One region of the Xylanimonas protaetiae genome, then DNA from elsewhere that is predicted to be linked to it. Evidence: riboswitches for the same ligand, from Rfam matches in the RefSeq annotation. Region 1 holds a riboswitch; each other region holds the start of a gene.
What was found. A riboswitch is a leader RNA that binds a small molecule or an ion and turns the genes downstream of it on or off. The one in region 1 is predicted to bind S-adenosylmethionine.
Positions count from the first base shown of each region.

Region 1 (10,182 bases):
TGGTGCGGTTGAGGTCGACGCGCACGGTGCCCTCGGCGCCGGGGGCGAGCGTCTCGGGCAGGTCGAGCCACAGCACGCGCCACGGGGCGACGCCGGCCGCCTCGTCGGAGAACAGCAGCAGCGTGGCGCCGCCGGGCTTGCCCGTGAGCGCGAGCGTCACCGTGCGGGCCGGGTCGCCCGGGTACGGCAGGTCGACCTCGCCGACCACCTGCGTGCGGTGGACGAGCCCGATGCGCGCCGCGCCGACGGTCTCCGCGCGCGGCTCCGCAAAGAGCCGGACGGTGGCGTCGAGCACCCAGGCGTCGTCGTGCCCGAACACCGGCACGCCCGCGAACCCGAGCAGGGCGGGCGCGTGCGGGTCGCGGACGCGGACGGCGTAGCGCCCCGTGCGCCGCACGAGCTCGACGGCGACCTCGGCGGTCGCGCCCGGGTCGGCGTCGAGCGGCGAGCGGCCCGCGGGCAGGAACGTGCCCAGGATGCGCGAGGCGCCCTCGGCGACGACGGCGTCCGCGGAGCCGTCGACGACATCGTCGGCGTGCAGGGAGCCGTGCTCGTCGGGCGCGGAGCCGGGGCGCGTGCGGGCACCGTCGGCGTCGGCCCACCACAGCCCGGGAAGGCCGGGCAGGCGGGACGGCTCGGCGGGGAGCCAGTGGTAGGCGACGAGGCTCAGCCAGCCGTGCGGCGTGGCCAGGTCGCGCTCGCGCTCGGCGTGCCAGGCGGCCCACCGCTGGGCGGTCCGGGTGCCGACGGGCGTGACCTCGGTGGTCGGTGCGGTCATGTCGTGCCTCTCCTTCAGCTCGCGCGGGCGGCGGCAGGGACCTGCCGGCCGGGGACGGCCGAGACGAGCTCGGCCGTGTACGGGTCCTGCGGGTGGTCGAAGACGTCGGCCACCGGGCCGGTCTCCACGAGGCGGCCGTGGCTCAGGACGCCGACGTGGTCGGCGACCTGCCGCACGACGGCGAGGTCGTGCGAGATGAACAGGTAGGTCAGCCCGCGCTCGGCGCGGAGCTGCGCGAGGAGGTCGAGCACGCGCGCCTGGACCGAGACGTCGAGCGCGCTCGTCGGCTCGTCGAGCACCAGCAGGTCGGGGTCGAGGGCGAGCGCGCGGGCGATCGCGACGCGCTGCCGTTGCCCGCCCGAGAGCTCCGCGGGGCGGCGGGACGCGAGCGCCTGCGGGAGGTGGACGGCGTCGAGGAGCTCGGCGACGCGCGCCCGGCGCTCCGCCCGCGGGCCCGTGCGGTGGGCGCGGAGCGGCTCGTCGACCACCTGCGCGACCGTGAACCGCGGGTCCAGCGAGGCGTAAGGGTTCTGGTGGACGAGCTGCGTGCGGCGCCGCAGGTCGCGCAGCGCGGGGCCGCGGGCGCCCGCGACGTCGCGCCCGTCGATCCGCACGGTCCCGGCGTCGGCCCGCTCGAGGCCGAGCACGAGGCGCGCGGTGGTCGACTTGCCCGAGCCGGACTCGCCCACGAGGGCGAACGCGGACCCGCGCGGGATCGTGAACGAGACGTCGTCGACGGCGGTGAGGGTGCCGCGGGCGCCGAGCGCGAACTGCTTGCGCAGGCCGTCGACGACGAGCAGGTCGGGCGCGGGCGCGGCGACGGCGTCCCGCTCGGCGACGCGCGCACTGGCCGTCGCGGCACCTGCGGCGCCACCGGGCCCGACCTCGTCGCGGCCGAGCGAGAGCCCTGGCGCTGCCGCGAGCAGCGCCTGCGTGTACGGGTGCTGCGGCGCGGCGAGGAGCTCTGCCGTCGGGCCCTGCTCGACGACCTCGCCGTCCTTGAGCACCACGACGCGGTGCGCGCGGTCGGCGGCCACGGCGAGGTCGTGGGTGATGAGCAGCACCGCGGAGCCGGCCTGCTGCGTGAGGTCCACGAGCAGGTCGAGCACGCGCCGCTGCACGGTGACGTCGAGCGCGCTGGTGGGCTCGTCGGCGATCACGAGCTCGGGGCGGGCGGCGAGCGCGATGCCGATGAGGACGCGCTGGCGCATGCCGCCCGAGAGCTGGTGCGGGTACTGCCGGGCGCGCGCCTCGGGGTTGTCGAGTCCCACGGAGCGCAGGATCTCGACGGCGGTCGCGGCGGCGTCGCGGCGGCCCGCGAGCCCGTGGATGCGCAGCACCTCGGCCACCTGCTCGCCGATGCGGACCACGGGGTTGAGCGCGACGCCCGGGTCCTGCGGCACGAGGCCGACGCGCGAGCCGCGCACGCGCTCCCAGGCACGCTGCGGCAGGCCGGCGAGGTCGAGGCGCCGGGACGCGTCGGCGCCCAGGGCGATGCTCCCGCCCGTCACTCCTCCGGCGTGCGGCAGCAGGCCGACGGCGGCGTGCGCCGTCGTCGACTTGCCCGAGCCGGACTCGCCGACGAGCGCGACGATCTCGCCCGGCAGCACGTCGAACGTCACGCCGCGGACGGCGTCGACGACGCCGCTGCGGCCGCGGTAGGAGACGCGCAGGTCGCGGACGGCGAGGACCGGCTGGGGCGCGGTGGCGCCGTCGGCGGCCTCCGGCGCGGCGGGGGCCGGGGTCGCGGGCGTCTCCGTGGGCACCCGGTTCGTCAGGATCGTCATCGCACTGCCCTCCGGTCGTGGGAGAAAGCGCGCCCGAGGCGTCCGACGGCGACCACGAAGGCCGCGATCACGACACCGGGCAGGGTGGAGTACCACCAGGCGGTGGCGAGGTAGTTGCGGCCCTCGGCCACGAGCGAGCCCCACTCGGGGGTGGGCGGGGCCGCGCCGAAGCCGAGGAAGCTGAGCGCGGACACCGCCAGGACGACGGCGCCGAGCTCGACGGCGGCGAGCACCAGCACGGGCCCGGCGGCGCCGGGCAGCACGTGCCGCAGCACGACGGCGGTCTCGCGCGCGCCGGCGAGGCGTGCGGCCTCGACGTAGGTGGCGCCGCGCACGCGCAGCACCTCGACGCGCATGACGCGGGCGAAGGTCGCGACGGTCGCGACGCCCACGGCGACGGCCACCTTGAGCGTGCCGAACCCGAGCGCCGTGACGACGGCCAGCGAGAGCAGCAGGCCGGGGATGGCGAGCAGCACGTCGGAGGCCCGCATGACGAGCGTGTCGACCCAGCCGCCCGCGAACCCGGCGACCAGGCCGAGCGCGCCGCCGACGACGAGCGAGATCCCGATGGCCACGAACGCCGCCGTGAGCGACAGCCCCGTGCCGTGCACGGTCCGGCTGAACAGGTCCCGGCCGAGGTGGTCGGTGCCGAACCAGTGCGCGGCGCTGGGCGCCTGGAGCTTGTCGGCGGGCACGCCCGTGATCGGGTCCTGCGCGGCGAACAGGCCGGGCGCGACGGCCCAGGCGAGCACCACCAGCACGACGGCGGCCGCGAGGACCGCGCCGGGACGCAGGAACGGCCGGGCCAGGCGCCGGGCGCGCGGCGCCGTCGTCGGGCTTCCCGCGGCGGCCCCGGCGGACGGGGCGCGGACGACGGACAGGACGCTCATGCGGCACTCCTCAGCTCGGCGGGGGCGGCGGGGACGGCGGCGCGGCCGGGCACCCCGGCGGAGCGGGAGCGCCGCGGCAGGCGCAGCAGGCCGCGGCCCGCGGCCGCCGTCAGGTCGATGCGCGGGTCCAGCAGCGGGTACGCGAGGTCGACGAGCAGGTTGACCAGCACGAACACCACGGCCGCGACGACCACGAGGCCCTGCACCACGGGGATGTCCTGGACGGTCACCGCCTCCTCGACGAGCCGCCCGAAGCCCTGGCGGGAGAACACGGTCTCGGCCACGACGGACCCCGCGAGCAGGTGGCCGACGAGCACGCCCAGCACGGTCAGCGCCGGGAGCACCGCGTTGCGCACCACGTGCCGCGTGAGCACGCGGGTGCGGGTGGCGCCCTTGGCGAGCGCCGTCTCCACGTAGGGCGAGCGCCACGCGGCGTCGAGCCCCTGCGCGAGCACCTGGGCCACCGACGCCGACGCCGGGATCGCCAGCGTGACGGCCGGGAGCACGAGGGACGCGAAGCCCTCGTTGCCCACCGCGGGGAACCAGTACCAGCGGAAGGAGAAGAGCTGGAGGAGCAGCAGCCCCACCCAGAAGCCCGGCACGGCCACGCCGAGCGGAGGCAGCGCGAGCAGCAGCCCGCGCAGCCGGTCGGAGCGGGTCCAGGAGGCCAGCAGGGCGACGCCTCCGCCGACGACGACGGCGATCACGAGCGCGAGCCCCGCGAGCGCCGCCGTCTGCGGCAGGGCCTGGCCGATGAGCTCGCGCACCGGGGCGCCGCTCGAGAGCGAGGTGCCGAGGTCGCCGGTCAGGGTGTGCCCGAGCTGCGACAGGTACTGCTGGAGCGGTCCCTGGTCGAAGCCGTAGCGGGCGCGGAGCGCCGCGACCTGGGCCGGGTCGACGGACTGGCCGGCGGACGCGTTGTCGAGCATGACGCTCACGGGGTCGGACGGGAGCAGGTAGAGCACCACGAACGACACGGTGAAGGCGGCCCACAGCACGGCGGCGGCCGCGAGGACCCGGCCCAGGACGTAGCGCGTCATGTCACTTCCCCGCGATCCAGGCGTCGTGGAAGAGCAGGCGGCTGGAGGCGTCGAAGGTCACGCCGTGGACGTCCTTCGCGACGCCGATGGACTGCGCGAGCTCGAAGAGCGGGATGGCGTAGACCTGGTCGAGCACGGCCTCCTGGGCCTTGCCGATCGCGTCGGCGCGCGCGGCGGCGTCGGCCTGCGTGAGCTCGCCGGCGAGGAGGCCGTCGAGCACCGGGTCGGCGCCGCGCTTGTTGAGGTTGCTGCCCTGGACGCCGAACTGCGGGCGCAGGATGTCGCCGTCGGCGCGCGTGACGTTGTAGTAGTACGTGTCGTAGTCGCCGCTCTTCTGGGCGGCCGTCTGCTCGGCCTGGGTGAGCTGGCGCAGCTCCAGCTCGACGCCGACGGCGCGGAGCTGCTGCTGGACGAGCTCGAGCACGGCCTGCGAGCCGGTGAAGTTGGGGGCGTAGATGACGTCGAACGACAGCTTCTGACCGTCCTTCTCGCGGACGCCGTCGGCGCCCTTCGCCCAGCCGGCCGCGTCGAGCGCGGCGGTCGCGGCGTCGGCGTCGAAGGCGAGGTCCTTCGAGAGGTCGACGTAGCCGGGCGTGGTGGAGGCGAGCACGCTCGTGGCGGGCTTGAACGCGTCGGAGAGCACGGTGTCGACGAGCTCCTGGCGGTTGATCGCCTGGCTCACCGCGCGGCGCACCGCGACGTCGGCGAGCGGGCCGCTGGCGACGTTGGGCTGCAGGACGAACACGACGCCCGGGTTGGTGCGCGTGAGCAGCGAGCCGCCCGCACCGGAGATCTGCTGGACGTCCTGCGGCAGCACGTCACCGACGGCGTCGAACTGGCCGGAGGCGAGGCCGCCGGCGCGGACGCCCGACTCGGGGACGATGGAGAAGTCGATCTCGTCGACGTAGGCGGCGCCCTCGTGGTCGGCGACGCCGGAGGCCCACGCGTAGTCGGCGCGCTTGGTGATCACGGCGCCCTGGTCCTGCGTGTACGACTTCAGGACGAACGGGCCGGAGCCGACGACCTTGCCCTGGAGGCGGGCGGCCGGGTCGGCGGTCGCGGTGGCGTCCGAGAGGATCGCGAGCGTGACGGTCGAGCTGGCCTGGAGGAACTGGGCGTTCGCGGCCGCGAACACGACCGTGACGGTGTGCTCGTCGACGACCTTGGTCTCCTGGTAGCCCGCGAGGTAGCTGGCCGCGAGCGGCGCCGACGCGCCGAGGGGGCCGGTGAGGGCGTCGAAGTTCGCCTTGACCGTCGTCGCCGTCAGCGGCGTGCCGTCCGAGAACGTGACGTCGTCGCGCAGGTGGAACGTGAACTGCGTCAGGTCGTCGCTGACCTCCCAGGAGGTGGCGAGCCAGGGCTTGATCTCGCCCGTCTCCGGGTCCTGGTCGGTCAGCGAGTCGGCGAGCTGGCGGGCGATGTAGATGCTCACGTTCGAGCCCACCTGCTGCGGGTCGACGCCCGACGGCGAGGCGCCGAGCGCGAACCGCAGCGTGCCGCCCTCGACGGGCGTGCCGGCGTCGGCGGAGGGCGCACCCCCGGCGGCGGTGCCCGGTCCGGCGCAGGCCGTGAGGGCCAGCGCGGGGGCGACGACGAGGGCTGCGGCGGCGAGGCGCCAGCGTGCGGGGACGGTTCGAGGCATGGGTGTCTCCAGGAAGGGGGTACGCCAAGGCGCGGCGTAGGCCGAGGGGACCCGTCAGGACGACGACGGGCAGCGGGGTCGAGGGGGACCGCCAGGGGGCGGTGTCGGGAGGTGCTGCGGGGCTGCCGCCCCGGGCCGCAGGTCGCGGCGTCGCGTGTCAGCGACAGCTACGACGACACAGGCTCCGGTTCATTGCTTCTCCTCCTGTCCCGCACGGGGCGGGGTTCGCGTGTTGTCTCGCCGACGGTGCCGGCGAACCTGGTCCTCACCCGGGGCACCCACCCACGCGGGGGGTTGCCGTCCGACAAGCCGGGGCTGAACGTCGGAGCTCATGACCACCGGGGCCGTGGGACCCCGGTACGCAGGACTCTACGAATCGACATTGTTGAGGGCAACACTCAACATTATCTATTTCACATGGCGAGACGGCGTCCCGCAGAAGGGTCCACCCCGGTCGATGCGAGACGCCCGCGCGCGCTGAAGTATCTTGATGTCGAGAAAACTCCGCCCCGCTGCACAGCAGCGCCGACGCACCAGGGAGCGACGCCGCCCATGGCCGGTCCGAGCACGATCATCTACACCCACACCGACGAGGCACCGCTGCTGGCGACGTACTCGTTCCTGCCGATCGTCCAGGCCTTCGCGGGCCAGGCCGGCGTCGAGCTCGAGACGCGCGACATCTCCGTCGCGGCGCGCATCCTCGCGCAGTTCCCGGAGCGCCTGACCCCGGAGCAGCAGGTCCCGGACGCGCTCGCCGAGCTCGGGCGCCTCGCCGAGGAGCCCACGGCCAACATCATCAAGCTCCCCAACGTCTCCGCGTCGGTGCCGCAGCTCAAGGCCGCGATCGCCGAGCTCCGGGCGCAGGGCTTCGACGTGCCCGACTACCCCGAGGCGCCGGCCACCGACGAGGAGCGCGACGTGCGCGCCCGCTACGACCGCGTCAAGGGCTCGGCCGTCAACCCCGTGCTCCGCCAGGGCAACTCCGACCGCCGCGCCCCCGGCTCGGTCAAGGCGTACGCCAAGGCGCACCCGCACCGCATGGGCGCCTGGTCGCCGACGTCGCAGACCAACGTCGCGACCATGACCGAGGGCGACTTCTTCCACAACGAGAAGTCGGTCGTCATCCCCGCCGACGACACCCTGACGATCCGCCTCGTCGCCGACGACGGCACGGTCTCCGTGCTCAAGAGCGGGCTCTCCGTGCTCGCCGGCGAGGTCGTGGACGGCACGTTCCTGTCGGTGCGCGCGCTGCGCGCGTTCCTCGCCGCGCAGATCTCGCGCGCGCAGGAGGAGGGCGTGCTCTTCTCCGCCCACCTCAAGGCCACGATGATGAAGGTCTCCGACCCGATCATCTTCGGGCACGTGGTCGAGACGTTCCTGCCCGCCGTGTTCGAGCAGTTCGGCGACTCGCTGCGTGCCGCGGGCGTCTCCGCCAACGACGGCCTGGGCGCCCTGCTCGCCGCGACGGAGTCGATGACGGACGGCGAGGCGGTCCGCCAGGCGGTGGCCGACGGGCTCGCCGCCGGCCCGGCCCTCGCGATGGTCAACTCGGACAAGGGCATCACCAACCTGCACGTCCCGTCGGACGTCATCATCGACGCCTCCATGCCGGCGATGATCCGCGGCGGCGGCAAGATGTGGGGCCCGGACGGCAAGGAGCACGACACGCTCGCCGTCATCCCCGACTCGTCGTACGCGGGCGTCTACCAGGCGGCGATCGACGACTGCCGTGCGCACGGCGCACTCGACCCGGCCACCATCGGCACCGTGCCGAACGTCGGTCTCATGGCCAAGGCGGCCGAGGAGTACGGCTCGCACGACAAGACCTTCGAGATCCCCGTGGCGGGCCGCGTCGAGGTCGTCGACGGCACCGGCGAGGTGCTCTTCGCGCACGACGTCGAGGCCGGCGACATCTGGCGCGCCTGCCAGACCAAGGACGCCCCGATCCGCGACTGGGTCGCCCTGGCCGTGCGCCGCGCCCGCCTCTCGGGCACCCCCGCGGTGTTCTGGCTGGACGCGCACCGCGCGCACGACCTCAACCTCATCGGCAAGCTCGAGCAGTACCTGCCGGAGCACGACACGGACGGCCTGGAGATCCACGTCATGGCCCCCGCCGAGGCGACCGCGTTCTCCTTCGCGCGCATGCGCGCGGGCCTCGACACCATCTCGGTGACGGGCAACGTGCTGCGCGACTACAACACCGACCTGTTCCCGATCCTCGAGGTGGGCACGTCGGCCAAGATGCTCTCGATCGTGCCGCTCATGAACGGCGGCGGCCTGTTCGAGACGGGCGCCGGCGGCTCCGCCCCGAAGCACGTGCAGCAGCTCGTCGAGGAGAACTACCTGCGCTGGGACTCGCTCGGCGAGTTCTTCGCGCTCGCGGCGTCGTTCGAGCACCTCGCGCAGACGACGTCGAACGCCCGCGCCCAGCTCCTCGCCGACACGCTCGACCGCGCGACCGGCACGTTCCTCGACCAGGACCGCTCGCCGGGCCGCAAGCTCGGCACGATCGACAACCGTGGCTCGCACTTCTACCTGGCCCTCTACTGGGCCCAGGAGCTCGCCGCGCAGACGACGGACGCGGAGCTCGCGGCCGCCTTCGGCCCGCTGGCCGCCGCGCTGGCGGCGTCCGAGGCGCAGATCGTCGAGGAGCTCCTCGCGGTCCAGGGCGCCCCGGCCGAGATCGGCGGCTACTACCGCCCGGACCCGGAGCTGACGAGCGCCGTCATGCGCCCGAGCGCCACGTTCAACGGGGCCCTCGCGTCCCTCTGACGCACCCGGCACGCACGGCGAGGCCCGCCGGTCGCACCACGCGACCGGCGGGCCTCGCCGTCGTCGGGCGTCAGGCGCCCGGGATCTCCTTGGCGAAGAAGACGTCGTCCGCCGTGCGGCGCACCTCGGTGTAGCCGCACGCCGCGTAGAAGGCCTGGGTGCGCCAGTTCCACGGCGGCGTCTCGAGGCCCCAGCGCCGGACGGCGGGGTACAGCTCCTCCAGGCGCGTCATCACCTGCCGGCCGAGGCCACGGCCCTGGGCCTCGGGCACGAGCCAGACCCGCCCGAGCTCCATGGCGTCCGCGCCGCGCGGGATGAGGATCGCCCCGCCGACGACGACGCCGTCCTCGGCGATCCGGTACACGTGCCCCCACCGGAAGGCCTGCTCGTGCCAGTCCGGGGAGTCGTACCCGGGCGGGCCGCCGGGCGGCGGGGGCGCCCCGTAGTTGACGTCGTCCTCGAAGGCGAGCACCGACGTCGCGGAGAGGACGTGGGCGTCGGTGGGTTCGGCGCGCTCGACACTGATCATCGCCGCAGTGTGCCAGCGGCCCTCCGGCCCGGACGGGCACGGGGCGCCATCGGCGCCGGGCTCACCAGCTCCAGCCGCGCGAGGTCAGCTCCAGCTCCTCGCGCAGCCGCTCCGACTCCCGCGAGACCTCCGTCGCCCGCAGCGGCGTGACGACGTCGAGCCCCGCGCGGCGGCACGCCTCCGCGAGCAGGGCGTCGTAGGCGGCCTGCGCCGCGCGCGTGTGGTGGGCGGCGGCGAACCCGTGCGACCCGGCCAGCTGCTGGATCTCGGCGGCCATCTGGCCGAGCCGGAGCTGGAGCACCAGGGTGTCGAGGGGGTCGCCCTCCCGGGAGCGCCGCTCCCGCTCCCGACGTCGGGACCGCTCCCGGAACGCGGCGCAGGCCAGGGCCGTCGCGACGACCAGCACCCAGATCGTGGCGACGACGACGAGAAGCTCGATCCGCGGCGTCATCAGGACCTCCTGGACACCAGGATACGAGCGCGACCGCCGCACGGAAAGGGCTGGCGCACGTGCCCTGACCTGCGTCATCATCGAGAGATGCCGACGACGACGCCGTTGTTCCGCGCTGCCCTGGCCGCCGTGGCCCTGCTCGCGCTCTCCGCGTGCTCCGGGCCCACCTCGGGCACGGCGGGCGAGGCGACCTCCGGCGCCACGTCGACGCCGGCCGTCGTCGCGGCCGGCACCTCCGGGCCCATCGCGCTCGGGGACCGGCCCTTCACCCTCACCGTCCCGGCTGGCTACGA
Region 1 is NZ_CP035493.1:862,689-872,870, forward strand. It holds gene ET471_RS03905 (DUF1684 domain-containing protein) at 1-778, opposite strand, end outside; gene ET471_RS03910 (dipeptide ABC transporter ATP-binding protein) at 793-2,565, opposite strand; gene ET471_RS03915 (ABC transporter permease) at 2,562-3,455, opposite strand; gene ET471_RS03920 (ABC transporter permease) at 3,452-4,495, opposite strand; gene ET471_RS03925 (ABC transporter substrate-binding protein) at 4,497-6,137, opposite strand; SAM riboswitch class IV at 6,362-6,474, opposite strand; gene ET471_RS03930 (NADP-dependent isocitrate dehydrogenase) at 6,690-8,909, shown strand; gene ET471_RS03935 (GNAT family N-acetyltransferase) at 8,980-9,438, opposite strand; gene ET471_RS17880 (hypothetical protein) at 9,500-9,889, opposite strand; gene ET471_RS03945 (CE1 family esterase) at 9,977-10,182, shown strand, end outside.

Region 2 (10,182 bases), 970 kb from region 1:
AGCGCCGCGGCGAGCGTCTCGATCTCGACGTCGGCGCCCGGCCCGTCGGTGCGCACGAGCACCAGCCCGTTCCCGTGGCGGGCCACGAGGTCGGTGCCGCTGTGCCCGTCGATGTTCTCCAGCGTGCCGCGGTCGAGCAGCTCGACGCACGAGGGGCGCACGCCTGAGCCGGTCACGACGTCGACGGCCCGGCCGGACTCCGCCAGGGACCTGGTCGAGACGACGAGGGTCCGCACCCGCGCCGGTGCCGGCACCAGCCGCAGCGTCGCCCCGACGACGATGCCCAGCGTCCCCTCCGACCCGACGACGAGGGCGGTCAGGTCGAGCCCGGTCACGCCCTTGACGGAGCGGTGCCCGGTGCGCAGCAGCCGGCCGTCCGCGAGCACGACGTCCAGGGCCAGAACGGCGTCGCGGGTCACGCCGTACTTCACGCAGCGCAGGCCGCCGGCGTTGGTGCTGATGTTCCCGCCGATGGTGCTCCACCGCGACGACGCCGGGTCGGGCGCGTACATGAGGCCGTGCTCGCGGGCCGCGGCGTCGACGTGGTCGGTGACCGCGCCGGGCCCGACGACGGCGACCTGGTCGCCGGGGTGGATCTCGATCGAGGCGAGGCCCGCGGTGGACAGCACGATGCCGTCGGCAGGCGCGGTTGCAGCGCCCGAGAGGCCCGTGCCGGTGCCCCGCACGACGAGCGGGACGCGGTGCCGGGTGGCGGCGCGTGCCACCGCCTGGACCTGCTCGACCGTCCGCGGGATCACCACGACGGCGGGTGGGCGCTCGGTCGGCACACCCGCGGCATCGGAGCGGTAGGGCGCGACGTCCTCGGGCGTCGTGAGCACGTCGTCCGAGGCCAGGGCGGCGAGGATGTCGGTGACGAGGGCGCTGGCCCGCGGGGTGGTCATGATGCTCCTTGCTGGTCGGGCGAGTGCTGCGCAGCGGCGACGAGGTCGCGTCCTACGGAGGCGAGGGTCGGCGCGCCGCACAGCACGTGCACACGCCGGACGTCTTCGACGAGGTCGGTGGCCCAGCGCCGGACGCCGTCCGCGCCGCCGGCGGCGAGTGCCCACGCGACGGGGCGGCCGATGAGGACGGCGCGGGCGCCGAGCGCCAGGGCCCGCACGACGTCCTCGCCGCGCCGGACGCCGCCGTCGACGAGCACGGGCACGGTGCCGGCGACGGCGTCGACGACGTCGGGCAGCGCGTGCGCCGTGGTCAGCGAGCCGGCGAGCTCGCGCCCGCCGTGGTTGGAGACGATGACGGCGGCGGCGCCGGCGTCGACGACGGTGCGCGCGTCGTCGGCGCGCAGGACGCCCTTGACGACGACGGGCAGGCCGGTGCGTGCGGCCAGCCGTCCGATGTCGGCGGGGCCGAGGTCCGTCGCGGTGCCGAGGGCGGTCGGCGGCACGCCGGGGAAGTTCGGGTTGGCGCGTGCACGCCCGGCGAGCCCGACGAGCCCTGCCCGGAACGGCAGCGTGTTGCCGACGGCGGGGTGGTCGACCGTGAGCACGAGCGCCGTCGCGCCCGCCTCGACCACCCGGTCGAGGAACCCGTCGATCAGGGACCGGTCCTGTGGCACGTACAGCTGCTGCCAGAACGGCCCGGAGTGCGCCGCGATGTCGGCGACGGGCACCGACGCGCCCGAGGAGATCACCCCGGGGATGCCGGCGGCCGCGAGCCCGCGCGCGGTGGCGATCTCGCCGTCGGGGTGCACCAGGCCGTGGCCCGCCCACGGTGCCGCGATCACGGGCGCGGGGGAGCGCAGGCCGAACAGCTCGAGCGCCGTGTCGACGTGCGTGACGTCCCGCAGCACGCGCGGGCGCAGCGGCAGCCGCTCCCAGGCGGCGACGTTGGCACGCACTGTCTGGCCGTCGCCGGGGGCGCCGTCCAGGTACGCCGCGACGCGCGGGTCCACGGCCGGAGCCACCGTGGGCGCGCTCACGCGCCCACCGCCGCGGGCAGCGCCGCCACCAGACGGCGCGTGTACTCGTGGCCGGGCCGCGACAGCACGTCGTCCACGGCGCCCTCCTCGACCACCCGGGCGTCCTGGAGCACGAGGACGCGGTCGGCGACGTGGTGCACCACGCCCAGGTCGTGGGAGACGAAGACGAGCGACGTGCCCCGGTCGGCCTGGATCTCGGCCAGCAGGTCGAGCACCTGCGCCTGGACCGACACGTCCAGGGCGCTCGTCGGCTCGTCGCACACGAGGACCTGCGGCTCGGGGGCCAGGGCGCGCGCGATGGCGACGCGCTGCCGCTGCCCGCCGGACAGCGAACGCGGGTGGCGGGCGAGCACCGACTCGTCCAGGCCCACACGGCGCAGCAGGCGCACCGCCCGGGAGCGGGACTCGTCCGCGCCCAGCCCGAGGCGCAGCGTGGACTCGGCGATGACGCGGTCCACGGTCCAGCGCGGGTCGAACGAGCTCAGCGGGTCCTGCGAGATGAGCTGCACCAGACCACGACGCGGCCGGCGGGCCCGCTCGGGCTGCGGGGACCACGCCTCGCCCCGCACGAGGACCTCGCCGGCCTCGGGCTCGAGGAACCCGAGCACCAGGTTGACCAGTGTGCTCTTGCCTGAGCCGGACTCGCCCACGATCCCGAGCGTCTCGCCCGCTCCGAGCTGGAACGACACGTCGTCGACCGCTACGTGCCGGCCGTGCCGGCCGTTCGCGAAGGAGCGTGTCAGGTGCCGCGCCTGCAGCACGACGTCGGACGCGTCGGGCGTGCGCTGCGGCAGGCGCTCGCGGACGAACGTGGTGGCCCGCTCGCCGTTCGCGCCGCCGCCGGGCGCGTCGACGGCGGAGGGGCGCACCAGGCGGAAGCCGCGCGACGAGGCCGACGGAACCGCGGTGAGCAGCGAGCGCGTGTACTCCTCGCGCGGCGCGCCGAGGACCTGCGCCGTCGGGCCGCTCTCGACGACGACGCCGTCGCGCATCACCAGGACGTGGTCGGCGATGCCCGCGACGACGGCGAGGTCGTGCGAGATCAGCAGCAGCCCCGAGCCCTCGGCGACGCGCGCGGCGAGGGTGTCGAGCACCTGGGCCTGCACCGTGACGTCCAGCGCCGTCGTGGGCTCGTCCGCGATGATCAGGCGCGGGTCGCCCGCGATCGCGGACGCGATGAGCGCCCGCTGGCGGAGCCCGCCGGAGAGCTGGTGCGGGTACTGCTCGGCGCGGACGTCGGGACGGGGGACGCCGACGGCGGTGAGCAGATCGATGGTGCGCTCGCGGGTCCGCGCCCGCGGCACGACCTGGTGGGTGCGCAGCACCTCGGCGATCTCGGCGCCCACGGTGCGCAACGGGTCGAGGGAGACGAGCGCGTCCTGCAGCACCATGCCGATGCGGCCGCCGCGGATGGTGCGCCAGCGGGGCTCGCTGAGCGCGGTCGCGTCCTCGCCGTCGATCTCCAGCCGGTCTGCGGTGACGGTCGAGCGGGGGCCGGTCAGCCCGAGCAGGGTGCGGGCGGTGACCGACTTGCCTGAGCCGGACTCGCCGACGATCGCCACGCACTGGCCGGAGTGCACGGTGAACGACACGCCGTCGACGGCGCGCGTGCGACGACCGGGGCCGAGCGCGAAGTCCACCGTGAGGTTCTCGACGCTGACCAGCGGTGTCGCGAGGGCGGCCGGCGTCGTCGGTGCGGCGGGGAAGGTGGTGGCGCTCATGACTGCCTCCCGTCGGTGCGGGCCTGCAACCAGCGGCCCAGCACGGTGAACGCGATGACCGACCCGGTGATGAACACGCCGGGGAACACGCCCGCCCACCAGGCGACCCGCAGCACGTCCCGGGACTCGGCGAGCATCACGCCCCACTCGGGGATGGGCGGCTGGGGCCCGAGCCCGAGGAACGACAGCCCGGAGACGGCGAGGATCGAGGTACCGATGTCGATCGCGGCGAGCACGGGCACCGCGGTCAGGGCGTTGGGCAGCACGTGCTCGCCCAGCACGGCCCACCGGCTGCGGCCGAACACCGCCGCGTGCGCCACGTAGTCGGCGCGCGTGACGACGAACGTCTGCGAGCGCACCACGCGGGCGTACAGCGGGATGCCGGCGATGCCGATCGCGACGGCGACGTTCCAGACGCCGGGCCCGGTGAACGTGACCACGAGCATGGCCAGCAGGATCGCCGGGAAGGACGACACGACGTCGAGCAGCCGGGTCAGCCCTTCGTCGAGCCACCGGCCGACGCGGCCGGTGAGGAACGCGCCGGACAGTCCCGCGCTCACGCCCAGGACGGTTCCCAGCACGACGCCGATGGCGGTGGCAGCCAGGCCGATGAGCACGGAGTAGCGCGCGCCGTGGACGACCCGCGACCAGACGTCGCGCCCGAGGCGGTCGGTGCCGAACCAGTGCTCGCCCGAGGGCGCCCGGAGGCCGACGGTCAGGTCGCTGGAGTACGGGTCGAAGCGGGCGAGCACGCCCGGGAACGCGACCAGCACGGCGAGGAACGTGACGACCACGAGGGCGACGGCCACGGGCACAGTGACCCGTCGGCGGGCCGAGGCGACCCAGGGAACCCGGGGAGCGCGCGGGACGGCCTTCGGGCGTCCCAGCAGGGACGTGGCACTCATCGGGCACCTCGCAGACGGGGGTCGACGGCCGCGTACAGCACGTCGAGCGTGGTGGAGACGACGACGTAGACGGTCGCGGCGAGCAGCACCACGCCGAGCACCACGGGGACGTCCTTGTTGGTCACGGCGAGCAGGGTCACCGAGCCGAGGCCGGGCCGTCCGAAGACCTGCTCGGTGATCACCGCGCCGCCGAGCAGGCCGCCGACGAGGCTGCCCGCGACGGTCATGCCGGGCACCAGCGCGTGCCGCAGCGTGTGCCGCCACACGACGAGGGACTCGCGCACGCCACGCGCGCGCACGGTGACGACGAACGGTTCGAGCATCGTGCGTTCCATGGCCTCGCGGAGCACCTGGCTGAGCAGGCCCGCCGTCGGCAGGGCGAGGGCGACGGTGGGCAGCACGAGCGACTGGACGCCGGTGCCGCCCGCGACCGGGAACAGCCCCAGCCCGAACGAGAAGACCATCAGCAGCAGGATCCCGGACCAGAACACGGGCACCGAGACGAAGACCAGCTCCAGGGTCGACAGCACCGCCCGGACCGCGCGGTGGCGGCCGATCGTCGTCGTCGAGAGCACGACGGCGAGCAGCGTCCCCAGGGCGCCCGCGCTGAGCGCGAGGATCATCGTCGAGCCGATCTGGTCGGAGATCACCCGAGCACGGGCTGGCGCTGCACGTAGGACGTGCCGAGGTCGCCCTGCACGAGCCTGCCGAGGAACTGGACGTACTGTGCCCACGGGGAGCGGTCGAGCTGCCACTCGGAGACGAGCGCCGCCCGCAGCTCGGGGTCGTTGAGGTCGCCGGCGAGGATGTCCGCGACGGACCCGGGCACGGCCTGCAGCGTCCAGAACGCGATCGTGGCCGCCGCCCACAGCACCACGACGCCGGACGCGACCCGGGTCACCAGCCGGCGCACGACGGGGTGCGTCCCGCGGGCGGGTGCCGCCCCGGCGCCCGCGCGAGGCGCGGGCCCGGGGGAGGACGGCTCGCCGGTGCTGCGAGGCTCGACGGCGAGCGAGGTCACTGCTGGACCCACACGTCGTAGGAGCTCGCCGGGGAGTCGAGCTGCGGCTCGAAGGACAGGCCGCCGACCGTGTCCTTGGCGGCCACCGTGTATACCGGGTGGTACAGCGGCACGTAGCGCGCGTCGTCCACGACGGCGGCCTGGATCGCGTCGAGCGCCTTCTTGCGCGTGGCGGGGTCGAGCGACGCGCGGCTCTCGGCGACGAGCTCGTCGAGGCCGGCGGTCGCCTGCGTCGCCCCCGCGTACAGGAAGCCGTTGCTGGTGAAGACGTTGCGGAAGAGGTTCGACGGGTCGGCGGTGGGCAGCGTGTTCGGGTAGACCGTCCACGTCCCCTTCGCGAGCTCGTCGGAGAACGCCGCACCGGTGATGATCTGGACGTCCAGGTTCAGGCCGATGTTCTCCTTGAGCTCGGCCTTGACGGCCTGGAGCAGGACGTCCCGCTCGTCGCGCACGTACGGCTCGGGGTACCCGACGACGATGGTCAGGCGCGTGCCGTCCTTGGTGCGGTAGCCGTCGGCGTCGCGGCCGGTCCAGCCGGCCTCGTCGAGGAGCGCGTTGGCGCCGTCGACGTCGTTGCCCCACGTGCCGACGAGGTCCTTGTCGAAGTACGGGCTGTCCGGGCCGACGCTCGAGTACGCCCTCTGGACGGTGCCGAGGTACTGGCCCTGGATCAGCGCGTCGAGGTCGAAGCCGTCGCGCAGCGCCTGGCGGACGCGGACGTCGTCGGCGGGGGCGATGCGCGTGTTGATGTTGAGGCTGAACGCCGTCCCGGTGGTCGGGCCGGTGAGGTACTGGAACCCGGCCGCGTCCTTGAACACGGTGGTGTCGGTGACCTGGACGTTCTCGATGACGTCCACCTGGCCGGCGGTCAGCGCACCCGTGCGGACCGTGGCCTCGGGCAGGTAGCGGTACGTCACCTTGTCCAGGTGCGCCGGGCCGGTGTGCTGGGCGTACCCGGGGCCCCAGGCGTAGTCGGAGCGCTTGGTGAAGACGATCTGCTGGCCGGCCTGCCAGTCGCTGACGGTGAACGGGCCGGTGCCGATGAGCTCGGCGCTCGGCTGGCAGAGGTCGCCGTCGACGGCGAGGGAGGTGGGCGCGAGGATCGCCGAGCTGATCGTGGCAACGCCGTCGAGGAACGCGCCGTCGGGCTGCTTGAGCGTGACGACCAGGGTGTGGTCGTCCGTCGCCTCGGAGTGGTCGTAGGCGACGAAGTAGGGGCGGGCGTTGAGGGTGGAGCCGTCGGCGACGAACAGGTCGTAGTTGTCCTTGACGATCTGCGCCGTCAGCGGGGTGCCGTCGGAGAAGGTCACGTCGTCGCGCAGGTGGAACGTGTACACGGTCTCGTCGTCGGAGATGTCCCAGGACTTGGCCAGCCACGGCGTGTACGTGCCGTCGGCGGCCTTGCCGACGAGCGACTCGGCGAAGTTGCGGATGATCGGGTAGGAGTTCTGCTGCCCCGAGCGCTGCGGGTTGTAGCAGACCGGTTCGACGCTCACGCCCCAGGTCAGGGAGCCGCCGTCCACGGGGGTCCCCGTCGGGGCCGTGCCGCCTGCCGAGGTCGAGGCGGCGGACCCGCCCGAGCAGGCGCCGAGCGCGAGGGCTGCGGCGAGCGTCAGCGCGGCCGCGGCGGTCCGTCGAGTCGATCGGGTGGTGACGATGGGCATGGGAAGTCCTCACGGGTGTGACTGCGGACGGTCGTGGCCGCGCAGCCGTGGCGGGGTGGAGCAGGGGATAAGGCAGGGGACAGGCGCCGAGGTCAGGCGCCGGCGGGGACCAGGGCCTCGCGGCGACGGATCGCCGGGATCAGGCCCTCACCGACCCAGCGGGTCTCCTCGAGGTTGGGGAACCCGGAGACGATGACCTCGGAGACGCCGATGCGGCGGTACTCCTCGAGGCGGTCGGCGACGTCGTCGAACGAGCCGACGAACCCGAGCGCGGGGCCTCCGGCGACCAGGCCGAAGCCGCCCCACACGCCGGGGGCGATCCAGAGGCTCTCGGGACGGGTGACGTCGGCGTCCGCCAGGAGTGCCTGCCCGCGCTGCTGGCCGACGGACTGACGCTGGACGAGGAACGACCGGAACTGGGCCTGCTTGGCCGCGTCGACGCCGTCGAGCAGCGCGAGAGCGTCGCGCTCGGCCTGCTCGTGGGTGTCGCGGACGAGAACCCAGGACCGGACGCCGAACCGGACCTCGCGGCCCTGGGCCGCGGCCAGCCCCCGGATCCACTCGATCTTCTCCGCGAGCTGGTCGAGCGGCTCGAGCCACGACAGGTACACGTCGACGTGCTTGGCGGCGACGTCGCCCGCGTAGCTGGACGAGCCGCCGAACCAGACCTCGGGCTGGTCGGGGACGGGCGTGCCGCGCACGGTGTCGAGCGTGGCGTCGCGCAGCGTGACGTGCCGGCCCTCGCGCTCGACGGTCTCGCCGCGGAACAGCGCGCGGTACACGTCGAGGAACTCGTCGGTGCGGGCGTACTGGTCTTCCTTGTCGCCGAAGTCGCCGTGCTTCCAGGCCTCGGGGCCGGGCTCGCCGGTGACGACGTTGAGGGAGAGGCGCCCGCCCGAGATCCGCTGCAGGGTGGCGGCCCGGTGGGCGGTGTAGGCGGGCGTCGTGGTGCGCGGGTGCAGCGCCACGAGGAACTTCAGGTTCCTCGTCACGGCGGCGAGCGACGCGGCCAGGACCCACGGGTCCTCGCAGTACGAGCCCGTCGGCACCAGGACCGACTCGAACCCCGTCTCCTCGAGCGCGAGCGCGACCTGCGTCAGGTACGACAGCGACGGTGCGCGATACGGGGCGGTCGGGGCGCCGTCGTCGACCGGCGCGATGTTGGTGCCGCCGTGCAGGACGTCGCGGGACTCACCCGCCGACGGGAGGTACCAGTGCAGGCGCAGGGCGTCGCTCATCGCAGTTCCTGTTCCCCGGGCGCTGGAGCCCGGTGGGCTGTGCTTGCGCACGCGAAGACGTGCGCCTGGTCGTCACCCGGGGCACCCCGCCACAGGGGAGGGTTGCCGCCCGACGAGCCGGGGCTTGGCGTCGGGACTCATGACCGCAGAGGCGGTGCCAGATCGCATCTGACCTGGCAGAACGGGAAGGTACGAACTGTTGCCGTCGTCGTCAACGGAAGGAAATGAGTTCCCGCATTGTGGACAGTTTCGCTTCAGAAAGTGGCGCCGCGCACCGGTTGCCGACCAGGGGCGCTTGCCGGAAGTGTCGTCCCCATGGCCACGCTCCTGCTCGCGCTGATCTATCTCGCGTTCATCAGCCTCGGGCTCCCGGACTCCCTGCTCGGCTCCGGTTGGCCCGCGATGGAGCAGGATCTCGGCGTCCCGCTGTCGTATGCGGGGCTGATCGCCATGGTGATCTCCGCGGGGACGATCGTCTCGAGCCTGCTGTCGGACCGGCTGACGCGCCGGTTCGGCGCGGGGCGCGTGACCGCCGTGTCGGTGCTGGTCTCGGCGCTGGCGCTGCTGGGGTTCTCGCTCGTGGGGTCGTTCTGGCCGCTGCTCGTGCTCGCGGTCCCGTTCGGGCTGTCGGCGGGCGCCGTCGACGCCGCGCTCAACAACCACGTCGCCCTGCACTACAGCTCGCGGCACATGAACTGGCTGCACTGCTTCTGGGGCGTCGGTACGGTCATCAGCCCGTTCATCATGTCGCAGGCGCTGAGCTCCCAGCACGGCTGGTCCGGCGGGTACCGGACCGTCGCGTTCCTCCAGCTCGGCATCGGCGCGATCCTCGTGGCGACGCTGCCGCTGTGGCGCGGCCAGCTCGCGCAGACCGCGGAGCTGCGCACGACGGCGCGGGCGCTGCGGCTGCCCGAGATCCTGCGCATCCGCGGTGTGAAGTCGCTGCTGCTCGCGTTCTTCGGCTACTGCGCCGTCGAGGGCACCGCGATCCTGTGGAGCGCGTCGTACCTGGCCATCGAGCGCGGCGTCGCGACCGCGACCGCCGCGCGCTACGCCTCGTTCTTCCTCCTCGGCATCACCGTGGGCAGGTTCCTGGCCGGCTTCGTCGCCGACCGCGTGGGCGACCGGGGCATGATCCGGCTCGGCCTCGCGCTCATGGTGGTGGGCATCGTCGCCGTGTGGCTGCCCGTGCCGGGCACGGCGCTCGCGCTCAACGGGCTGGTGGTCACCGGGCTCGGGTGCGCCCCGATCTACCCGGCGATCATCCACTCGACGCCCAGCAACTTCGGCGCGGAGAACTCCCAGGCGATCGTCGGCGTCCAGATGGCGGCCGCGTACACCGGGTCGATCGCGATGCCGCCCGCGTTCGGGCTCGTCGCGAACCATGTCGACATCGGCCTGTTCCCGCCCTTCATGCTGCTGCTCACGGTCCTGGTCGCCGTGATGAGCGAGCGCGTGGTGCGGCGGACGGCGTCCTCGCCGGCCGTCGCCGCCTGACCCGCGCAAGGCAGGCCACCTGACCCGCGCAAGGCAAAGGGCGTCCCATGACGCCGCAGACGGAGACGGTGCCCGCGCCGACCCGCCCGGTCGCTGGTTCCATGGAGGCGTGAACGACACGCCCGACGCCCGGTCGAAGCTCGTCCCCGCGCAGCTGAGCCTGTGCGCGGGCGGCCTGGTCACGACGTGGACGGACC
Region 2 is NZ_CP035493.1:3,757,125-3,767,306, reverse strand. It holds gene ET471_RS17460 (FAD-binding oxidoreductase) at 1-902, opposite strand, end outside; gene ET471_RS17455 (alpha-hydroxy acid oxidase) at 899-1,939, opposite strand; gene ET471_RS17450 (dipeptide ABC transporter ATP-binding protein) at 1,936-3,660, opposite strand; gene ET471_RS17445 (ABC transporter permease) at 3,657-4,565, opposite strand; gene ET471_RS17440 (ABC transporter permease) at 4,562-5,215, opposite strand; gene ET471_RS18295 (ABC transporter permease family protein) at 5,212-5,586, opposite strand; gene ET471_RS17435 (ABC transporter substrate-binding protein) at 5,583-7,250, opposite strand; gene ET471_RS17430 (LLM class flavin-dependent oxidoreductase) at 7,343-8,488, opposite strand; SAM riboswitch class IV at 8,523-8,633, opposite strand; gene ET471_RS17425 (MFS transporter) at 8,804-9,985, shown strand; gene ET471_RS17420 (hypothetical protein) at 10,095-10,182, shown strand, end outside.
Region 2: linked by a shared signal. The riboswitch ahead of ET471_RS17430 (LLM class flavin-dependent oxidoreductase) and the one ahead of ET471_RS03925 (ABC transporter substrate-binding protein) in region 1 are both predicted to bind S-adenosylmethionine.

Region 3 (10,182 bases), 230 kb from region 1:
TCGCGCTGGAGGTAGATCTCCAGCGGCAGGGTGCGCGTGACGCCCTGGAGCGACCCCGCGAAGGTGAGCGTCGCGCCGAACTCGCCCAGCGCGCGGGCGAAGGCGAGCACCGTGCCGGACGCCAGCGCCGGGGCGACGAGGGGGAGCGTGACGCGCAGCAGCACGCGCGAGGGCCGCGCGCCGAGGGTCGCGGCGACCACCTCGTACCGGTCGCCGGCGGTGCGCAGCGCGCCCTCCAGGCTGAGCACGAGGAACGGCAGGGCGACGAACGCCTGCGCGAGCACGACGGCCGTGGTGGAGAACGCGACCTGGACGCCGAGCACGTCGAGCGTGTGCCCCAGCAGCCCGCGGCGCCCGAACGTGTACAGCAGCGCGAGGCCGCCGACGACGGGCGGCAGCACGAGCGGCAGCAGCACGAGGGCGCGGACGGCGTCGCGGCCCGGGAACCGCGTGCGGGCCAGGACGAGCGCCATCGGCACGCCGAGCAGGACGCACAGGGCCGTCGCCGCGAGCGAGGTGCGCAGGCTCAGGACCAGTGCGGTGAGCGACGACTCGCTGGTCAGCAGCGTCCCGAGGTCGGCCCACCGGACGCGCGTGAGCATCGCGACGAGCGGCAGCACGACGAGCGCGGCGCCGACCGCGGCCGGGGCGTAGGCCCAGGTGGGCAGGGTCGTCGCCGTCGTCGTGCCGCGCGGCCGCGCTCGGGTCATGGCGCCCCGAACCCCGCCTCGGCCAGCGCCTGCTGCCCGGCGGGGCTCGTCACCAGGTCGACGAACTGCCGCGCGAGCGTGGGCTCCGCGGCGTCGTCGAGCACGGCGATCGGGTAGGTGTTGACGGCCGACGCCGACTCGGGGAACGGGACCCCGGTGACGCGGTCGCCCGCGCCCTGGACGTCGGTGACGTAGACGAGGCCGGCGTCGGCCTCGCCGGCGATCACCTTGGTGAGCACGTCGGTGACGGACTGCTCCTCGCTGACGGGGTGCAGGTCGAGGCCGGTGGACTCCTCGACCTTCGTGGTCGCGCGCCCGCAGGGCACCTGCGGGGCGCACACGACGAGCTGGACGCCGTCGGCGGTCAGGTCGGCGAACGAGGCGATCTTGGCGGGGTTGCCGGGCGGGACGGCGATCGTGAGCGTGTTGGTGGCGAAGTCGACGGGCGCGGCCACGAGGGAGTCGGCGACCACCTTGTCCATGTTCGCGGTGTCCGCGGAGGCGAAGACGTCGGCGGGGGCGCCCTGCTGGAGCTGCGCGACCAGGTCGGAGGATCCGGCGAAGCTGAACGCCACCGTGACCCCGGGGTGGTCGGCCTCGAACGACGCGCCGAGCTGCGTGAACACGTCCTTGAGGGACGCGGCGGCGAAGACCGTCAGGGTGGCGGGCGAGTCCGCCTCGGCGTCGGCGTGAGCACACCCCGCGGTGGAAAGGGCCACGAGGGCCGTCGTCGCGACCACGACCGCCACGCGCCTGCTCATGCCGCGCCCCTGTCGTCCTTGGTCGTCTCGACCACCACGTGGGTCGACTTGATGGTCGCCACGGCCGCCGACCCGAGCTCGAGGCCGAGGTCGCGCACCGACTCGCTGCTCAGCAGCGAGACGACGCGGAACGGGCCGCACTGGAGCTCCACCTGGGCCATGACGGTGTCCGTCCGGATGTCCGTGACGAGGCCGACGAACCGGTTGCGGGCCGAGCTCGCGAGGCCGGCCGGGAGCTCCGGGGGCGTCGCGTGCTGCCGTGCGACCATCGCGACCTCGTAGCCGTCGACGACCATGCGCCCGGCGTCGTCGGTGGTGGTGGCGAGCAGGCCGCGGTCGACCCACCGCCGCACCGTGTCGTCGCTGACCCCGAGGTGCATGGCGGCATCCCTGATCCGCATCGTCGGCATGGTGCGAACGATACTCCCGTGAACGCGGGTCAGGACGCGGTGAGAGACCGCATCTGCGGAGAGTCCGCCAGGATCTCCCGCAGCGCCCGACGCTGCTCTCGGACACGGTCCCGGCCCGACGTGGGGTCGGCGAGCGTGATGGCCGCCTTCCACACGGCCCAGCCCCGCGCCCGGTCCCACGTGGCGTCGTCGAGGCCGACGGCGTCGCGGAACACCCGCCGGGACGCGGCGTCGAGCGCTGTCCACGCGATGACGAGGTCGCAGGCCGGGTCGCCGACGCCGCTGCACCCGAAGTCGAGCACGCCCGCGAGGTGGCCTCCGGCGACGAGCAGGTTGTCGGGGGCGACGTCGCCGTGGAACCAGACGGGACCGCCCTCCCAGCGGGAGACGAGGGCGCGGTCGAGGACCGCGCGCAGGGCCACCGGGTCGTGACCCGCCGCACCGAGGACCGCGATCGCCGCTCGGGCCTGGTCGGCGTAGACGGCCAGGTCGGCGCCCCGGTAGAAGGTCCGCGGTCCGGCGGGTGGCCCGTCGTCGGCGGCGACGCCCCGTAGCGCCACGAGGAACTGCGCGAGCTCGCGCGCGACGACGACGCGGTCGACGGCGTCGGACCGCGAGAGCACCTCGCCGTCGAGCCAGGCGTTGACGGACCACGCGAACGGGTAGCCGCGCCCCGGGCGTCCCAGGCCGAGCGGCCGCGGGACGGGGACCGGCAGCCGGGACGCGAGCAAGGGCAGCCAGCGATGCTCCTGCGCGACCTGGTGCGCGTAGCCGGGCGCGCTGGGCAGGCGCACGCCGAGCGCGTCCCCGAGACGGAACGTCCGGTTGTCCCACCCCTGCGGCGACGCCGCGACCACGGGAAGGCGGGCCCACTGCGGGAACTGGTCGGCGATCAGGCCGGCGACGAGGGCCTCGTCGATCGAGGGGACGGTCACGCGTCCCACTGTGCCCGCCCGGGGTTGTGGAGGGCACCTCATTCTGGGGGATGCGAGGTTCGCGCTGCGATGTCGCACGCCCCGATCCATGGCTACCGTGGGAAGACGAGACGAGGGGGTCCACGATGGGCGGGAACGGGACGGAGCAGGACGAGGTCACCGAGGTCGTCATCACCGCGACCGAGGTGGTGGTGACCGAGGTGGTGGAGGAAGAGAGCTTCGTCGAGAAGATGGAGCGCGCCGCACGCGGCGAGCTGGGCGCGTCCCCCGTGGACGACCCGGACCGGACCGGCGAGGACAGGTTTGACGCCGGCTGAGCCCGCGCTCGTGCCGTCGACCGGCGGCGACGCGACGACCGTCGCCGTCCGGCCGCTCGCGCCCGCCGACTGGCCCGCCGTCGAGGCCGTCTACCGCGAGGGCATCGCCGGCGGCCACGCCACCTTCGAGGCCACTCCGCCCACCTGGGCGGAGTTCGACGCCGCCAAGCACCCTGCCCTGCGGCTCGTCGCCACGACCGGTGACGACGTCGTCGGCTGGGCCGCGGCCGGACCTGTCTCCAGCCGAGAGGTGTACCGCGGCGTCGTCGAGCACTCCCTCTACGTCGCGCGCGCCGCCCGCGGACGCGGCGTCGGCGGCCTGCTGCTCGACGCGCTCGTCGCCGCCGCCGACGACGCCGGAGCCTGGACCCTCCAGTCCGGCATCTTCCCCGAGAACACCGCCAGCCTGCGGCTGCACGCCACGCACGGGTTCCGCGTCGTCGGCCGCCGCGAACGCATCGGGCTCATGACCTACGGGCCCCTGGCCGGGCAGTGGCGCGACACGATCCTTGTGGAGCGGCGCGCGCCGTGACCGCCCGTGCGCGCGGCGTCGCAGGCGATTTGGAGAACCCGGGCCGTCGGGTGTTAACCTAGGGCGCACCTTGGGGCTATGGCGCAGTTGGTAGCGCGTCTCGTTCGCAATGAGAAGGTCGGGGGTTCGAATCCCCCTAGCTCCACTCCTTGGAAGGCCGTTGGTCAGGATGAAAGTCCTGGTCAGCGGCCTTCGACGTTCCCCGGAGGTCCTCCAGCGAGAGGGCCTGAACGACCGTGATTCCACGTGAGATTCTCCCTGCACGCCGAGAACGGCGTGGAGGGAGCGCTACTCGAGCACGTGCAACCGCCCGTCCTCGGACATCACGTGCAGCACGAGCAGTCCCCGCAGGTCGGTCTCGGACACCACGGTCGGGCCGCACGGTGCATCGGCGCTGTCGCTGCCGCCGTGGTCGCTCCCGTCCTCGTCAGCCCCTTCGTCACCGTCGCCCTCGTCGTCGCAGCAGCACCCGGACCGACGACGCTCCCGCTCGCGCTCCTCCTGCTCGCGCTCGTCCCGCTCCCGGCCCTGTCGGCACGGCCCGCACGACCCCGTGCCGGACTCGCGGACGAGGATCGTGTAGTCGTCGAGCGCGTCCCAGCGAGCCTTCACCGTCCGGCGCGCATCGCCCTCGCCGATGGCGACGAGCTGGCGCACCCCCAGCAGCGGAACCGCCGCGCTCCGCCCGACCAGCCGCTCGAACACCATCGTGTTCCGCGGTGCTCGCGAGCTGTTTCGGTCCTCCAGGCGAGGCTCGGCCACCTCCGCCAGCGGCTGCTCCTCGCGTGCGTGGCCGCGACGCCGGTCGTCGTCGTACCGCAGCGCGAGCACGCTCGCCTCGTACGCGAACGGCGAGCACCGGATCTTGAGGTAGAGCGTGGTGACGTTGTCGGCGTGGTCGCGCACCTCGTAGACCCGGAGCTCGGCGACGTCGGAGCCGAACGGCGTCCACTCGACGTCGGACCGACTCACGGGCACGACCGGGCTCGTGACGACACCCGACAGGCCGTCGCGACCCTCGACGACCACATCGTCGGCGTGCGGGTCGTAGCTGATCACCACCTCGGGCGCGGTGAGGTCCAGGCTGACCGTGGTCTCGTGCCGCGTCTCCGCGTTCTGGGAGTGGTCGATCGAGGAGAACCCCAACGGGTGCACACCCTCGGCGCCGATCGGCACGGGCGAGATGTACGTCGTCGGCCCGACGCCGTCGACGTCGTAGACGGTGCGCGCGACGCCTGAGATGTCGTCGGTCGCCGTGAGCGTGACAGTGACGGCGGTCCGGTTCCAGCCAGCGGCGTTCGGCATGGGCCAGACGCTCGCCGTCGTCACCGGCGCGGTACCGTCCGGCGGCAGGATGCGCGCCTGGTCTGCCGGCGTCAGCTCTCGCGGGACGGAGGTGACCATCGGCGGCGGCGTGTAGCCACCGGCGCCGATCGCGCCGCCCCGGAGTCTGACGTTGAGCCAGTCGTTGCATGGCTGCAGATCGGCCTGAGTGCCGTCGCCGTTGACATCGAAGGGCACCGTGGGCTTGTCTGCGACGCCGTCGGCGTCCCAGTCGATCGGTCCGGCGGCGTTGGCGACGTTCACGAACGCGCCCGACGCCCCTCCCACGCCAGGGACCCACTTGGCCGTCGCGTAGCCGATCGCGCCGGGACCGAGCCCGACCGTCTCGTTGAGCGCGGCCTCCTTGAGCAACGCGAGAGCGACTCGGGAGTAGTCGAGCACGAACACGCCGCCGCGACTGATCCCGGAGAACTGCCAGACGTAGTTCATGACACTCGGGTAGTTCGGCTTGTTGTTCACGCCGTCGGTGCCGCCGTGGTCGAGCCCGAGGTTGTGGCCGAGCTCGTGCATGAAGGTGCCAGCCGTCTGCATGTCGGTGACGCCTGCGAACGTGCCGAGGCTGACGATGAAGTCCGACCCCGGTTGCCGGCCGACGCCGCTGTTGCCGGCCGAGGCCAGCTGGTGCGCCGCGACCGCGTACCGGAAGATCGGCGCGCGGCCGGACTTCACGACGCCGCCCGTGCGGTTCTTGAGCTTGTCGAACTCGGTCCAGTCGTAGTCGACAAGGCCGTTGTCGGCGTCGACGGTCCCGGTGCCCAGCTGGGTGACCTCGCCGACCGCCGCCGCCCGGCTGAGTCCACCCCAGGTGGCTCCGGTTCCGAAGCTCATGATGCTGCTCGGGCCGGCGTCGACGTGCAGGTTGATGCCGACCGCGCCGTTACGGGCGATGTAGGGCGCCGCCGCGAAGGCGTCGACGACTAGCTTGATCGCCGCGTCGCTGGGTCGGTGTGAGTGGGTGCCGTCCTCCATCCAGTCCAGGTGGACGAACAGGTCGGGCTTGCCGACCGTGGCGCCCATCGCGGGCAGGTCGACGAACTGCGGGCCGACGCCACCGCCGGGGTCGATCGTCGCCCCGGCGGTCTTCCAGGCGTCGGGGATGCCGTCGCCGGTGGTCGAGGCGTCGGCCACGACCCAGTGCGCGGTGGAGTCGTTGCCGGCGCCGTCGCCGACACGCACCACGCTCACGACCGCGGGACCGCCCTGGTCGTAGTTGTTACTGCCCACGTAAGGGTTGTCCCAGTGGAACCGCACGAGACCGGTCGATCCCGGGATGTCGAGGCGGTACCAGACGGTGCCCTCGGTGCCCGTCATGACGCCGTCCGACTCCGCCACCCCCTGGCCGGTGGTGCCGGGCTCGATACGCGGCGGCAGCGCGGTGCCCCAGGTGCCGTGCTGGATGCTGTCGTGGTCGGTCAACAAGGCGACGTCGAAGTCGTTCTGGATCTTGATCGTGACACTGCGCGCAGCCATGGGTGCTCCTTGAACGGGCGGGCCAGGACGCCCGCGAGTGGAAGGAGCGGTGGCCCGCCCAGGTGATACCTGACACCCGTAGGGCCCGGGCGATCGGACGAGAGAGCGGAACCCCGAGGCGCGCACGCGGCCGGGTGCCCGGGTGAAGTCCGGGCGCAGTCCCGCACGCCGGCCCTGACCCGCGCCGTCCTGTCGGCGTCGTCTGCTACGTTCTGCGACCAGGTCACGAGCTCAGCCCGCACGCCTCCGGACGTGGGCTGACGGCAACCGCGTTCCCGACACGGTGCCTTCCGGAGAAGACCCGGGTCGACGTCGTCCGACGTCGGCCAAGCACGGGGCAGCACCTCGCAGCAACGCGGGGTGAGCCTTCCGACGACGGAGGGACGCATGACGAAGTACACCCCCGGGTCCAGGTACGACTACCGGGTGGGCGACCACCGGTACGACCCCCGCGTGGTCGACGTGGGCGGGTCTCGGCTGCGCAGCGACCAGGCCGACTGGGCAGCATTCATGTTCGACGACGCGGCGCTCGGACGTCAGGCCGCGGCTGACAGGGCTGCCCTGGAGGCCGTCGTCGTCGCGCGAGAGGAGCAGGTGCACCGGCTCGTCGTCTGGACGCGGCTCGAAGGCCGGCGCGTGTGCACCTGCGGTCTGGTCCTCCAGATGCCCGAGCGTCTCCACGCCAGGACCGGCCACCGCGATCACCGGTGGGAGCACCTGACCGTCTATGTCGCCCAGGACGACGACGGTGCACCGTACCTCGCCTCGTGCGGGTCGTGCGGCGTGGCCGCCGAGACCACCGACCTGACCGAGGCGCGCGCGTGGTGCGCCCACCACGACTGCCCCTCAGCGCCACCGAACGACACCCAGGCGTCCGCCGCCGACGTCAAGACCAGCCCGACCGAGAAGGGAGCACAGGCTGTGGCAGCACCGACCAAGATCGTCGACGAGCGCGAGGTCATCCGCTGGATCGAGGAGGGTCGCACCTACCGCTGGATCCAGGAGGAGTACCGGCGCAAGTACGGCATCGAGACCGGCCTGGCGATGTGGTCGAACGTCAGGCTCCGGCGCGGCCTCGAGCCCCGCATCGCCCGCGACGACCAGCTCATCCCGTGGGAGGTCGCGCTCCAGCACCGGTCGAACTACAACCTGGCGATGTTGCGCGTCGAGGCACGCCGGAGGGCCGGTCTCGACCTGCGCGAGACCGACCAGCGCCGTCTCGACAGCTGGCTCCGCCATGTCGCCGAGGTCAACGCCGTCGTGCTCTACGACCCGCAGACGCCGGACGGGTTCTCCCTCGTCCCGCGCGAGACGGGCGACGACGACCTGATCCGCCAGCCGACCGACGCGCGGCTGCGGACGAAGCGGCACCGCGCCGACTGAGGCCCGCCTCAGAAGGCCGTTGGCCAGGAGGAACGTCCTGGTCAGCGGCCTTCCGTGGGCCCGGAACCTCTCGAACGCGGGACCGACCCAGTCGCGCCGACGTCGTCGTCGTGCGTCATCCAGCGACACGCTCCGTGCACGATCCGCCACGCCGCTACGGTGTCCGACTGGAAGCCGAGGACAAGGAGTGGTGATGCGCTGTTTCGACTGTGCGAGCGAGGCGACGGCGATGGCCGATGCCGTGGCGGTGTGCTCCAGCTGCGGTGCCGGGATCTGCCTCGAGCACACGCTCTCGGGCCACCAGGCGGAGCCCGTGACGAGCCCGGGCAACCCCTCGACCAGGCGGCTGCCGGGTCGTCGCCTGTTCTGCCGGGCGTGTGCCGACGGGTACGTCGTGGACAACGGCTTCGCCGAGCGGGTCGACGCCGCGCTCGTGCCCGCTGTCTGACGCCCTGAGGACGACGTCCCCTCGGCGGCGCACCCGTACCGCGCCGTCAGGTCACCAGCCCGCGTCGGTACGCGTAGACGACCGCCTGCACCCGGTCGCGCAGCTGGAGCTTCGCCAGGATGCGCGAGACGTACGTCTTGACGGTCTCGGGGCTGATGACGAGCGCGTCCGCGATCTCCCTGTTGGACAGCCCCTCGGCCACGAGGCGCAGCACGTCGAGCTCGCGCGGGGTCAGGGCGTCGTCCGGCCCCGCCTCCGCCGGGCGGATGCGGGCGGCGTACCTGCCGACGAGCTGCCGGGTGACCTCGGGAGCCAGGAGCGCGGCACCGGTGGCGATCGTGCGGATGCCGTGGAGCAGTTGGTCGGTGGATGCGTCCTTGAGCAGGAAGCCGCTGGCCCCGGCGCGCAGGGCCTCGTAGACGTACTCGTCGAGGTTGAAGGTCGTCACGACCAGCACCTTGACGGGGTGCGCCACGCCGGCGCCCGCGAGCAGGCGGGTGGCCTGGATGCCGTCGAGCACGGGCATGCGGACGTCCATGACGACGACGTCCGGAGCGAGCCGGCGGGCGAGGTCGACCGCCGTGCGGCCGTCGCCGCACTCCCCGACGACCTCCAGGCCGGGCTGGGCGTCGATGATGGTGGCGAACCCGGTGCGGATGAGCGCCTGGTCGTCGCAGACCAGCACCCGGACGGCCGCGGTCACGAGCGGCTCGCCCGGGGGATGCGGGCCCGCACGACGAAGCCGCCGTCGGGCCGCCGGCCGGCCGAGAGCTCTCCCGCGAGCGCCTCCACCCGTTCGCGCAGCCCGGTCAGGCCGCGCCCGGCTCCGGCGGGTGCCGGGCTCGGGGCGGTGGCAGGGTCGGTGCCGACCTCCACGGTGATCTCCTCTTCGTGCTGGTGGACGACGACGACCGTGCGGCTGCCGTGGGCGTGCTTGAGGGCGTTGGTCAGGGCTTCCTGCACGACGCGGTAGGCGGCGAGCCCGGCGCTCCCTGCGGCCGTCGTGGCGCCGAGGTCCTGGGTCAGCTCGACCGGCTGCCCGGCCCGGCGTGCCTGGTCGACCAGGGCGCCGATGTCGTCGACCGATGGAGCCTTGCCCGCGCCGGCCGCGGCCGGGCGGTGCGGGTCCAGCACGTGGAGCAGGTCCCGCAGGTCGGTGGTGGCGAGCCGGCCGGTGTCCGCGATCGCGTCGAGCGCCTGCTGGAGCCGGTCGGGTGTCGCGGTGAGGTAGCGGGCGGCCTGGGCCTGCACCACCATCGCCGTCACGTGGTGGGTCACGACGTCGTGGAGCTCTCGGGCCAGGCGCGTCCGTTCCGCGGCGAGCGCGTCGTCGGCGACGTGCCGTCGCCGCTCGGCCTCTCCGGCGCGGGCCGCACGGAGCCAGGCTCCGCCGACCCAGGCGAGCACGCCGAGCAGGAAGAAGGTGACGAACCCCGTGACCCCCTCGTCGGAGCCTCGCAGCGTGAGCCCTGCTGCGAGGGCGAGGTACGCGGCGGTCGTGGCGGCGGCGGTCGCGCGACGGTGACGCTCCAGGTGCAGCCCGGTGCTCGCGAGCGACAGCGCCAGCGCGGCGCCCGTGACCAGGTGGTACGCGCGCAGCTGGTCGAGGGCGAAGCCGCCCGTCACCAGCGTGAGGCTCGCCAGTGGCCACCGCCGTCGCAGCGCCAGGGGCAGGCACTCCAGGGCGAGCGCGACCGCGGCCAGCGCGTCGAGCGGGCGCGTAGGCAGGTCGCCCAGCTGCATGCCGTGCGGCCGGAGCGCGGGCACCAGCGAGGCGACCAGGAGCGCCAGCCCTGGCGCGAGGTCTCGCACGACGACGGGGAGCCGGCGCCAACGGCGCCGGCTCTCGGCCAGAACGCTCACCGGGAGAGG
Region 3 is NZ_CP035493.1:629,128-639,309, reverse strand. It holds gene ET471_RS02815 (ABC transporter permease) at 1-710, opposite strand, end outside; gene modA (molybdate ABC transporter substrate-binding protein) at 707-1,471, opposite strand; gene ET471_RS02805 (TOBE domain-containing protein) at 1,468-1,881, opposite strand; gene ET471_RS02800 (aminoglycoside phosphotransferase family protein) at 1,911-2,816, opposite strand; gene ET471_RS02795 (hypothetical protein) at 2,942-3,133, shown strand; gene ET471_RS02790 (GNAT family N-acetyltransferase) at 3,120-3,665, shown strand; tRNA gene ET471_RS02785 (tRNA-Ala) at 3,738-3,810, shown strand; gene ET471_RS02780 (OmpL47-type beta-barrel domain-containing protein) at 3,954-6,479, opposite strand; SAM riboswitch class IV at 6,701-6,818, shown strand; gene ET471_RS18130 (hypothetical protein) at 6,867-7,862, shown strand; gene ET471_RS02770 (DUF2180 family protein) at 8,056-8,310, shown strand; gene ET471_RS02765 (response regulator) at 8,357-9,013, opposite strand; gene ET471_RS02760 (sensor histidine kinase) at 9,010-10,173, opposite strand; gene ET471_RS02755 (CPBP family intramembrane glutamic endopeptidase) at 10,170-10,182, opposite strand, start outside.
Region 3: linked by a shared signal. The riboswitch ahead of ET471_RS18130 (hypothetical protein) and the one ahead of ET471_RS03925 (ABC transporter substrate-binding protein) in region 1 are both predicted to bind S-adenosylmethionine.